2 regions of the Anoxybacillus sp. CHMUD genome follow, and region 2 is predicted to be linked to the other one. Evidence: riboswitches for the same ligand, from Rfam matches in the RefSeq annotation. Region 2 holds a riboswitch; the other holds the start of a gene.

Region 1 (6,182 bases), on a different contig from region 2:
TAACATCCCTTTCGCCTCCTTCCTTGCTTTCATCTTACCGATTCTCATCTTTGTTCATCATGTCCCATAGCTATATTTTCAACTACGACTCAAGGCGTATTTTTAAGTAATAAAGGTCTTTTCAATGAAAAAGAGCCGCCATAAAACAAAGCGGCTCTTGTTATAGACCATTTGTTACAGTTCAATCGAACGATCTGTTTGAATTAAAGTTACTCATACGTTTTTTATAAGACAGTGGTGTCATTTTCATATATTTTCGGAATCGATCAATAAAATAACTTGTACTATTAAAACCGACTTGGTAGGCAACCTCTGTAACATTCAAATGATCTTTTTGCAAGAGAATTAAACTTTTTTGAATTCGATACTCTATTACATAATTTAGTGGTGTTTTTTTGAGAAATTTTTTAAAGTATCTACAACACTCGGAACGGCTCAATTGGCCAGCTCGGGCAATATCTTCTAAAAGTATTTTGTCTGCATAATGTGTGTGTATCCAATCTAACATTTGTTTCATTCGATGGCTCTTTAGCATTTCCATCCGCTCGTACTTTAATTGAAAACCATTCATAACTAAATTTTTCCAAATGAATGTTAACTGGATAAAGATGTCTAGTTCATAGTATAAGGATTTTTTCCGTATCAATTCGTTTATTTTTCTGACAGCATCCAAAATATTTTTCCCCCATAGTTCGTTTGGATGTAATTGTAAGTAAGATAAATTAGTCGCTTGAATATATGGAGTTACATAGGTGGCATAAAGTTCTTGTGACAGTATAAAGCTAGGCGAAACGTTTAAGCAAATATAAGCACAATTCGAATCATCCATATCTTTTGCCATATGCAGACAGCCACTATTAATAAACAACCCTTCTCCTTCTCCAACAACGATATTTTCCCCATTAACTTGAAAAATGGATTGACCCTTTATAACGAGAATAAATTGTAATTCGTCATGCCAATGGAGCGGTATATATCCATGAACGTTTTGATTAATAATTGTCTCGTAACATGCAACTGGCAACGCAACCGTCCGATGTTCAGTTAATTCTTTTAAATTTCGATCAACCATAAAATCCTTTATTTGCACACTATCACCTCAATATAGTGATATTTTTTTATTCAATCTTTGTATGATTTATAATGTATTTTGTCTTATTATACAAACTATCATAGTACTATTTTTATATTCCGAGGTGAAAAATGAATCATGAATAGAAAAAAAGGATTATTTTTAGTCATCACCGGAGCATTATTTTGGGGGATTGGGGGAACTGTATCAAAAAAACTTTTTCAGTATGGCATCGATGTAGATTGGCTTGTAACGACAAGATTACTCGTAGCTGGTTTTTTACTTTTAATCGTTCAATTTGTTAGGAAAGAAGAGCGCACACAAATATTTTCCGTTTGGAAAACGAAAAAAGCAGTTATCTCATTGATTACCTTCGGATTGCTCGGTATGCTGGCTGTTCAATATACGTATATGGCTTCCATTAAACATGGTAACGCAGCTGTCGCCACATTATTGCAATATTTAGCACCTGTTATGATTATCATTTACTCCGTTTTTCACAGACAAGCTACTATAACAAAAAGAGATGTATTGGCTATTTCGCTCGCCTTAGTTGGTTGCTTTTTCTTATTAACAAACGGTTCTGTTTCCCAACTATCTGTACCACTGCTCGCAATTGTTTGGGGTTTTTTATCTGGCATCGCTTTAGCATTTTATACTCTATATGCTGTTCCTTTACTGAAACAATATCATTCACTTGTCGTTGTCGGCTGGTCCATGGTGATTGGCGGCTTAGCACTAAGCTTTGTTCATCCACCCTGGCAAATGGATTTTAAACACTTAACCATAGAAACGTACTTATACTTAATTTTCGTTATTATATTCGGTACAATGATTGCATTTTGGTTTTATATCGAAAGCTTACAAAGTCTCTCGCCTAAAGAATCAAGCCTATTAGGCAACATTGAACCACTCGCCGCTGTTTTAACAACCGTTTTTTGGTTAAAAGAACCTTTTGGTTTTTTTCAATGGATTGGCACAGCTTGCATTATTACTATGATGTTATTGATAGCATTAAATAAAAAATCCTCCATAGCTGACCATCAATATGCATACAAATCAAAAAATTCACAAACGTTAGGGTGATTACTACATTATTTTTATGTTTTATGTAAAAATACATTAATATTTCTGTTGAAAAAAACAAAAAGTTCGTTTATTCTGAATTTTATACAATAACATAATAAGTTCACGCAACAGGTGGTTCACACATGCTGTGAATCTTAAAAGGGAAGTTTGGTGAAAGTCCAACACGGTCGCGCCACTGTGATGCAGAGCTGTTTATCACAATCCACTGTTTCATTTGAAATGGGAAGGAGATAAACAGCGATGAAGCTAAGTCAGGAGACCTGCCTGTTGTATGCACTTACGACCTACGCGTCATAGGGAGGAGTGAGGACATATGATCTTGAGGCACTTCATGTATCTCAATACGAGCTAGCTATGCCCTCCTTCTGTTTGGAAGAGGGTTTTTTTGCTTGATTGGGATATAAATAACTGGAGGTGCTTAACTTGTTCATTCGTAGTTCAAATGTAGGGTATCCGCGCATTGGTGAAAAAAGAGAATGGAAAAAAACATTAGAATCTTTTTGGAATGGGCAAATAGACAAAGATCAATTCACAAAAACAATGGAAACGATTCGACTCGATTCCATTCGTAAACAACTTGAGAAAGGAATTGATCTCATTCCGATCGGAGATTTTTCTTTATACGATCACGTGCTAGATACCGCATTTATGTTTGGGTATATTCCCAAGCGATTTCAACAAATAAACGATACGCTTGAGCAATATTTTGCAATGGCACGTGGGACAAATGGGCAACATGCGCTTGAAATGACGAAATGGTTTAATACAAATTATCACTACATTGTGCCTGAAATCGGGCAAACGAAGCCGAAATTAGTGGATAATCGCCTATTGAAAGAATACAAGCTTGTAAAAGAAACATTCAATTTAGAAACAAAGCCTGTATTACTTGGACCGATTACGTTTCTTTTGCTTTCTAAGCAATACGCGCGACACGAGTGGCGCAAACATCTCGCACAATTAGTTCCTCTTTATGTGGAATTATTCAAACAACTAAGCGAAGCGGGCGTGTCATTCGTCCAAATCGATGAACCGATTCTCGTTCAAGATATAGACGATGACATAGTCGATGCATTTCGTGATGTATATGAAGTTTTTCATCGCGATGTACCAAATATAAACCTTATTTTACAAACATATTTTGATAGCGTATCGCATTATCGTGAAATCGTTGCTTTACCTGTCGCAGGCATTGGGCTTGATTTCGTGCATGACGATGGCGAGAACATGAAAAACATAAACACGTACGGATTTCCGAAAGATAAAATATTAGTTGCTGGGATTGTAGACGGTCGCAATGTATGGAAAAGCTCGCTTGCCCAAAAAGCAACGCTCCTTCATCATTTAGCAAACGTTGCCGAACAACTGATCATTCAACCGTCTTGCAGCTTACTGCATGTTCCTGTCACGACAAAACATGAACATGCATTGCCGACGGAGCTTGCTGGGGCTTTATCATTTGCCGATGAAAAATTAGATGAAATACGTATGTTGACAGAGTATATGAACGGAAACGTAACGATCGACGAGCTAATCAAATACGATGAACAAACAAACGTTTATTTCGCCAAACTTCACCACGAACAAGAACAAACAGCCGAAACCGTTCCGGTAAGCCGCGTGCCTTACAACGAACGACGAAAAGTACAACAAGCACATTTACAACTTCCGCTGTTGCCAACAACGACGATTGGAAGCTTCCCACAAACGAGCGACGTGCGCCAAGCTCGAATGAAGTGGAAAAAAGGCGAATGGAACGACAATCAATATAAGTCGTTTATAAAAAAAGAAATCGCAAAATGGATCGACATTCAAGAGCAACTTCAGCTCGATGTGCTTGTCCATGGCGAATTTGAACGTACAGATATGGTGGAGTTTTTCGGTGAAAAACTGCAAGGCATGGCATGCACAACAAACGGCTGGGTGCAATCATACGGCTCGCGTTGTGTGCGCCCACCTATTATTTTTAGCGATATTGCCTATCAACAACCGATGACCATAGAAGAAACAGTATATGCCCAATCATTAACGACTAAACCTGTGAAAGGAATGTTAACAGGACCAGTAACTATTTTAAACTGGTCGTTCGTTCGCAACGATATTTCACGGAAACGTGTGCTCATTCAGCTCGCTCTTGCGATTCGTGAAGAAGTGCTGCAGTTAGAAAAAGAAGGAATACGTATCATTCAAGTCGACGAGCCAGCGTTACGGGAAGGATTGCCTTTGAAAACAAAAAAACATGCATCGTATTGGGAAGATGCCGTTATCGCATTTCGTATCACGACCTCATCGGTGGAAGAGGAAACGCAAATTCATACGCATATGTGCTATTCACAATTTGAACATATGATGCATATCATTGATGAGCTTGATGCGGATGTCATTTCTATTGAATCGTCGCGAAGCCACGGTGAACTTGTTTCTGTATTTGAAACATATGAGTATGAGAAGGGAATCGGATTAGGGGTGTATGACATTCATAGCCCACGCATTCCGACAAAAGAAGAACTAAGCGAACAAATCGAACGGGCACTTCGCGTTCTTCGTCCAGAACAATTTTGGGTCAATCCTGATTGCGGATTAAAAACTCGAAAAGAAGAAGAAACGATTGCCGCACTTCAAGTGATGGTAGAGGCAGCACGCGAATACCGCGAGCGTCTTTTAGCTTACGGAGGGATGAAGTCATGGAAGTAAGCGTCGAGCAGTCGAAAACGATTCAAACACGGCTCGTATTGCCTTCTGATACGAACCATCTCGGCACGATTTTTGGCGGTACCGTTTTAGCTTACATTGATGAAATTGCGGCAATATCCGCCATGCGTCATGCACGAAAAGCAGTCGTCACCGTTTCGATTGACAAAGTTGATTTCATTTCGTCCGCAAAAGTTGGCGATATTTTAAAGCTTGAAGCATTCGTCTACTCGACCGGACGCACATCCATGAAAGTATTCGTCAAAGTCGAAACAGAAGATTTATTTACAGGCGAACATCACTTAACAACGACATGCTTTTTAACGATGGTCGCCATCGATCAAAACAAAAAACCAACCCCTGTTCCAAAAGTCATCATCAGCGAACAGGAGGAACAAATCGTACAACTGTATCAGCAAAACAAACGAAACAACAAGGCATAAATATTTACACGAAAAAACACACGTCCGATTACATACATCGTGACGTGTGTTTTTATCATTTCTTCTAATTTTTACTCCACCGTTACCGACTTCGCTAAGTTGCGCGGTTTGTCGACGTCGCAGCCGCGGTGTAATGCTGCATAGTAAGCAATTAATTGCAATGGCACGACAGATGCAAGCGGCGTAAGCATTGGATGAACAGCTGGAATGACGAAACGGTCGTCCTCCATGTCTAATCCTTTCATGGAAATGATGCACGGATTAGCGCCGCGAGCGACCACTTCTTTGACGTTTCCGCGAATGCTTAAGTTCACATGTTCTTGTGTCGCTAGGGCAATGACTGGTGTGCCGTTTTCAATTAAAGCGATCGTACCGTGCTTCAATTCTCCACCTGCAAAGCCTTCTGCTTGAATGTAAGAAATTTCTTTTAGCTTTAATGCCCCTTCTAATACGACATAATAGTCAACCGCGCGACCGATAAAGAAGCAGTTGCGTGTTGTCGCTAAATATTCGCGTGCAATTTGTTCCATTTCATGTTTTGCGTCGCAAAGTGTCTCCATCGCATTGGCGACAATGCCGAGTTCTTTTGTGACGTCAACATCTAGCGCGATGCCTTTTGCTTTCGCAGCGACCGCCGCTAACATCGCAAGCACCGCAATTTGTGCTGTATATGCTTTCGTTGATGCAACAGCGATTTCTGGCCCAGCATGAAGAAGAAGCGTATAATCTGCTTCGCGCGATAATGTCGAACCTGGCACGTTCGTAATCGTTAATGATTTATAACCAAGCTCTTTCGTGCGCACGAGCACCGCGCGGCTATCTGCCGTCTCCCCGCTTTGTGAAATATAAATAAAGAGCGGTTTTTCCGATAAAAGCGGCATATTGTA
Region 2 (6,182 bases):
ACGCACTTGAATCGGAATTAATCTTTCGAGTACATCGTCTTGTACGGCGCGAGCGAGATGAATGCTAGATAAGTTACAAACGACAAAGTCGCCTGGCTTTTTATGAATAATAATTTCACCATCTTGCGTATACTCTTTTGTTACGGTAGTCGCGCTCATATTTTGCATAATTTCCGTACATAAATTGCTAGAATAAATCATGCCCGCATGTTTATTTGGATTCATTCGATTCGCTTCGTCGCGATAAAACATATAAGGTGTACCCGTTTCTAATTGTGATTTTAAAATGCGCTTCATAATTTCAATGGCAGGTACACGTTCTTTACTTAACTCTGGGTGATTGATACATTCTTCGTATTTTTCGCGGAACGAACCACACCCTCGTTCTTCATCGTAAAAATCTTCAAGACCTAGCGGATTCCCATCTTTATCTTTCCACCCCATCACTTTTTTCACTTCATGTGGGTCAAATAAATACCAATCGCCACGCTTTTCGACTTGTTCCATAAATAAATCAGGGATGCATACGCCATAAAATAAATCATGGCATTTTTGCCGTTCATCGCCGTTGTTTAGTTTCGCGTCTAAAAATGAGAAAATGTCTTTATGCCAAACGTCTAAATAGACGGCAATACTTCCTTGTCGCGTACCAAGCTGGTCAACCGATACAGCGGTATTGTTTAATTGACGCATCCATGGGATGACACCAGACGATACGCCTTTAAATCCTTTAATATCCGAGTTGCGTGCCCGAATTTTACCTAAATATACACCAATCCCTCCACCGCCCTTTGATAAACGCGCGACGTCTGTATTTGATTCATAAATGCCGGTTAAGCTATCGTCGACTGTATCAATGAAACAACTCGATAATTGACCGTAAGATTTACCTGCGTTGGCGTACGTTGGTGTAGCGACCGTCATGTATTGGTTCGATAACGCCCAATACGCTTCTTTGACAAGCTCCATTCGTTTTTCTTTTGGCTCATTCACCATCAGCGTAAGAGCAATGGTTAAAAAACGTTCTTGTGGCAACTCATAAATTTCTCCGTCATATCCTTTCGCTAAATAACGATCAACGAGTGTGCGTAATCCGATGTATGTAAATTGCTCGTCTTTTTTCGGATCGATCCATGTCCCCGCTTCTTGTAGTTCTTCTTTCGTATATCGTTCAAGTACAAACGGATCGTAAATACCGAGATCAACGAGCATTGTTTGTAACTCATAAAAGTAGCGGTATGTGTCGGATACATCATAACCCCGATTTATAGCAGCCTCATTGTATAGCTGTTGTAAATAAAGGCGTGCTGCGACAAACGTCCAATCAGGTTGTTCTACGGTGATTTCGTCAAGTGCATTTAAAATGAGTTTGTTCATCATGTCATCGTATGATTTTGTATACGTCAGCGACCGTATCGTACGCTCGATGTATCGCTCGCTTGATAAGTGTGGAAAATCTTTGAAAATATGAAACAATAATGTGCGGGTCGTTTCTTCATTTACTTCTGTTTGTTGTTTTATGTACACCATATAACATCCCTTCCCCTAGAAAATAAAAAAATCCGCTCTCGTTGAGCGGATGAAACGATGGTAAAAGCATGCCTTTTTCCATCGTTTCATCTTCTCAATCCCCGAAGAATATGAAACGATACAAGGAAGGCAGGTCTCCTGACTTGCGCTTCTTCCTACTTTGGATTCCTTCCCATATATGCGCCATAAAACAGCTGACATATACAGTGGTGTTGTTTCCATTTCGTCTGCGCACACAGTTGCGGGGACAGTTCTGGATTCGCACCAGATTCCCTATTAAGTCCGTTTGGACACCTTCGCTTGTCGGTTTCAATATATAGTTATTATCTTGTTTATCATCACAATATATTGTGTAAAAAAGGTTTACGTTTAAAACTATAACGAAAAATCTCAACATTTGCAATCATTATTTTTCATCCTTTGCTACATAGCGTCGATCTTTCATAAACAGCCGCCAAAAATAAATGAATCCTGGAAATAAAATTGCAAAACCAACGATATACGTCAAAAATAAGGCACGAAACGTATTCGGGTGTGTAAATCCCGACTCAATGGTTACATTCGGATAAATCATATACGGTAAATGAGCTTTCCCATATGCATAGCTCGCACAAAAATATTGTAAAACGATCGCAACCACCGCAAGACGCGGTATTCCGCGTCCATGTTTCTTTTTCCGTGGGGGAAGAAAAAGCGCCCCGCCAGCTAAAAGGAACAATATGACGGAAGCGACAAGCCATGGCCAATGAGACATCATTCCATCGTATAGCCACCGTGCTTCATTTCGCATCGTAATCATAATCAACATCGAGGAGAGAAGGGCGAATGGTCCTATAATAAGCGCATCGCGACGATAGATCGCATATGCCTCCGCTTCATTCGCTTCATTTGAGTAATCCGCTAATAAAAGCGAAGAAAGAAAAAGTGTGCTTGTAATCGCAAAGGCAATAAACGCATACTCATGTGGGCTTGTAAATAGACGATCGAGCCGAAGACGACTGACACCATTCATTGTTTCAACGAAAGACCCATGTGTAATGGGCAAGACGCTAATTAAAAATGCTGGAATAAGCAAACCGCTTATGCCTGAAATGTAAATGAGCACTTTTTCATATTTAGGGGCAACGTGCGAAAAAACGAGAAATGCACTACGAACGGTCAGCAAAAGTAAAATAATACTACCAGGGATAAGCAAGATCGTTCCAAGTATAAACGTCGCCCCAGGAAAAAAGCTAACGAGCGCTACGACGATGGCGACGATAAAGACGTTCGTTACTTCCCATGTTGGCGATAAATATCGATTTGCGATTTTCGTTGCTTTTGTTTGTGGACGATTCATATATACCATCGACCAAAAACCTGCTCCGAAGTCCATCGTCGCCATGACGGCGTAAATAAAAATAAATCCCCATAAAATTGAAATCGCAATTAATTCATCTGTCATCATCTTGCTCCTTTCTATATGTGTATAGACAACTGTTGTTCAATCGGATGGCGGCGAAAATACGATCGCAAGACGAGCACGACGGCGATGAGTAAAAATACGTAAATGGACGTAAATAAAAGAAAAAGTGTTCCCAAATTTGTTGATTGTGTTACAGCTTCTGCTGTTGTCATCATGCGATAAATGACCCATGGTTGTCTGCCTGTGCAAGCAAAAATCCAGCCAAATTCAATGCCGAGAAGAGCGAGCGGCCCAGCAGTAACAACTGTCCGCATAAACCAGTTTGGAAATGTATATTGTTTCTTTATGCGATACCAAATGAATCCGACAGTTGAAAGTAGGAGAAGAAACATGCCAATTCCGACCATGGCGTTAAAAAGTGTATGGACGAATAGAGGGGGCCACCATTCTTCTGGAAAATCATTTAACCCGACAACGACGGTATCGAAGCGATTACCAGCTAAAAAGCTAAGCAACCACGGAATTTCAATTCCCCATTTTACTGTTTGCGTTTCGCGATCTGTAAAACCACCGATAACGAGTGGAGCGTGTGACTGCGTTTCAAACAATCCTTCAGCAGCCGCTAATTTTTCTGGTTGATATTCATGAAGAAGTTGAGCTGATTCATGTCCGTTTATTGCCGTGAGTAAAGAAAATACGCCACCGACTGTTAACCCGAGCATCAGTGCTTTTTTATGAAAAAGCTGAATGCGCTCGTTATGTTTATTTTTCAACATCTTGTAGGCAGCGATGGAAGCGATCGTAAACGCTCCGGTCATATAGGCGGATAAAACAACGTGTGTGGCTGTGACGGCAAAGCTCGGATTAAAAAATGCTTTCCATGGATCGACGTCAACAATTTGTCCATTTTCGATGCGAAAGCCTGTCGGTGTACCTTCAAAGGCATGTACGTTCGTAATTAAAATGGCAGAAGCAGCTGCCCCGATGGCCACAAATATTAAGCTTACGATGCGCATCGTTGGTGAAATGCGGTCAGCTGCATATACGTAAATAGATAAAAATAACGCTTCAACGAAAAACGCATAAATTTCAATTTGGAAAGGAAGTGCCATTACTTTTCCGATTACTTCCATAAAACCTGGCCATAGAAGGGAGAGCTGCACTCCTGCAATCGTACCGGATGGAATGGCTACACCGAGCAAAATGGCGAGCGCTTTCGTCCAACGATTTGCCATGATGGCATAGTCATTGTCTTTCGTTTTTTGATACGTGAGTTCCGCAAGTAAAATCATAAGTGGAATGCCGACGCCCAGCGTTGCGAAAATAATATGAAACGCCATTGTAGTTCCAAACAACGTTCTTGCGGTTAATACGTGGTCCATACCGAAATGTTCATCCCTTTCCATACATTGTCGTTTCCTAGTTTGATTTGAAAAGGGAAAAAATATACAAAAAAATAAGCGACCGTTATGATCGCTTATTGTAGAGCTTTTTTTAGTGCAGAGATGTTGTCATTCATAATTGCGAAGTAGTCTTTGTTGTTTTTTATATCATCATTTGTTCGTGCTTCTAAGTTGTGAAGGATAAGTACATCAGCTCCGATTTCGTTTTTCACAACTTCAGCAATTTTCGATGTTACGTTTTGCTCAAAAAAGATATGGTGTATGTCATGGTCTTTGGCGATTTGAATAATCGAAGCAAGCTGCTTTTGCGATGGTTCATTTGTTGGTGACAATCCTGTTACACTTATTTGCTTGATGCCGTATCGTTTTTCCCAATAGCCGTATGCCGCATGAGCGACAAGAATTTCTTTTCTTTTTGCTTCTTTTACTAATTGTTGAAATTGTTGATCTAGTTGTTCAAGCTGTTGTTTTAGCGAAGTAAAGTTTTGTTCAAAATCGTCTTTTGCTTCCGGTTTTAGTTTTGTTAACGTTTGTTTAATCGTTTCAGCCATTTGGATTGAATATATCGGATCTAACCAGACATGAGGATCTACATCACCGTGCTCATGCTCATCTTCATGGGCGTGTTCATCTTCATGAGCATGTTCGTCCCCATGAGCATCGTTGGCTGGAAGCAATTCCATCCCAGCTGTTGCTTCCACGAACTTGACGTGTTCATTCTCTAGCGTTTCGACAACGCGGTCAACAAATCCTTCCATTCCTTGACCGATGTAAATGAAAGCGTCAGCATCTGCGATTTGTTGCATCGTTTTTGCCGTCGGTTCGTATGTGTGCACATCAACGCCGGGAGGATATACGCTTTCCACTTGAACGTGCTTGCCACCAATTTTTTCAGTAAAGTCTTGAAGAGGGTATACAGTTGTATAAACGATAAGTTGATCGTTTTTTTCCTCATTCTTCGATTCATTCGTCTGTTCTTGTTGCGAGCATCCAAACAATAGCAGTGTGCTCGTAAGTATAATGGATAAAATGGTTTTTACCTTCATCTTCCTCCTCCTTCCAAATAAAGAAAGATGTTTCTGATCGTCAGATAACATCTCTCTCACTCCTGTTTTATTATATCGTAATCGTTACGATTTGAAAACTATGAAACAGAAACAAATGGTGGGAGTGGATCGACAAATGTTGACCAATCTTTGCTCATTTCTTCATCTGTTAATAAGCATGTTTATTTAAAATGAGCACGTTTGTAAATTCGATTTGGTCAATTAATAGATCAACGACTTCACGCACATCTGTTTCATCGATCGCTTGTTTGCGATCTAGTAACGTTTCACCGGAAGCGAAATCATGCCAAAAACGATGAGCATCGACGACAGTAACCATCGTATCTAATCGACATTTCGATGTTAAATCGATCCCGAACTCCTCGTCAATGTACGTAAACGTTTGAGCAACAGGAATTGGCTCGCTAATGCCTGATGATTCGATAACGATGTAATCAATGTTGCCAGCATCAACGAGATTTTCGACTTCTTTCATTAAATCTTCTCGCAACGTACAGCAAATACACCCATTTTGAATTTGTACAAGCTTTTCTTCTGTACGCGAAAAACCGCCTTGTTTAATTAATTCAGCGTCAATATTGACTTCACTCATGTCATTGACGATGACAGCGATTTTTAATCCGTCACGATTATTTAAAATATGATTAAGCAACGTCGTTTTTCCAGAACCTAAATAGCCGCTTAATACGGTAACAGGGATTTTCATTTTCCTCCTCCTTTTGATAAAGCGTAATTACTACGATTTACAACGTTTATCATATCGAAAAAAAAAGAGAA

What was found. A riboswitch is a leader RNA that binds a small molecule or an ion and turns the genes downstream of it on or off. The one in region 2 is predicted to bind cobalamin.
Region 1: linked by a shared signal. The riboswitch ahead of metE (5-methyltetrahydropteroyltriglutamate--homocysteine S-methyltransferase) and the one ahead of ETB99_RS08325 (ribonucleoside-diphosphate reductase subunit alpha) in region 2 are both predicted to bind cobalamin.

Annotation. Positions count from the first base shown of each region.
Region 1 is NZ_SDLG01000022.1:29,904-36,085, forward strand. It holds gene ETB99_RS12435 (lmo0954 family membrane protein) at 1-6, opposite strand, end outside; gene ETB99_RS12440 (AraC family transcriptional regulator) at 182-1,090, opposite strand; gene ETB99_RS12445 (DMT family transporter) at 1,211-2,158, shown strand; cobalamin riboswitch at 2,254-2,443, shown strand; gene metE (5-methyltetrahydropteroyltriglutamate--homocysteine S-methyltransferase) at 2,585-4,855, shown strand; gene ETB99_RS12455 (acyl-CoA thioesterase) at 4,846-5,295, shown strand; gene glmS (glutamine--fructose-6-phosphate transaminase (isomerizing)) at 5,367-6,182, opposite strand, start outside.
Region 2 is NZ_SDLG01000009.1:78,199-84,380, reverse strand. It holds gene ETB99_RS08325 (ribonucleoside-diphosphate reductase subunit alpha) at 1-1,530, opposite strand, end outside; cobalamin riboswitch at 1,643-1,843, opposite strand; gene ETB99_RS08320 (cytochrome d ubiquinol oxidase subunit II) at 1,937-2,974, opposite strand; gene ETB99_RS08315 (cytochrome ubiquinol oxidase subunit I) at 2,989-4,317, opposite strand; gene ETB99_RS08310 (metal ABC transporter substrate-binding protein) at 4,413-5,384, opposite strand; partial or broken gene ETB99_RS08305 (GTP-binding protein) at 5,566-6,111, opposite strand.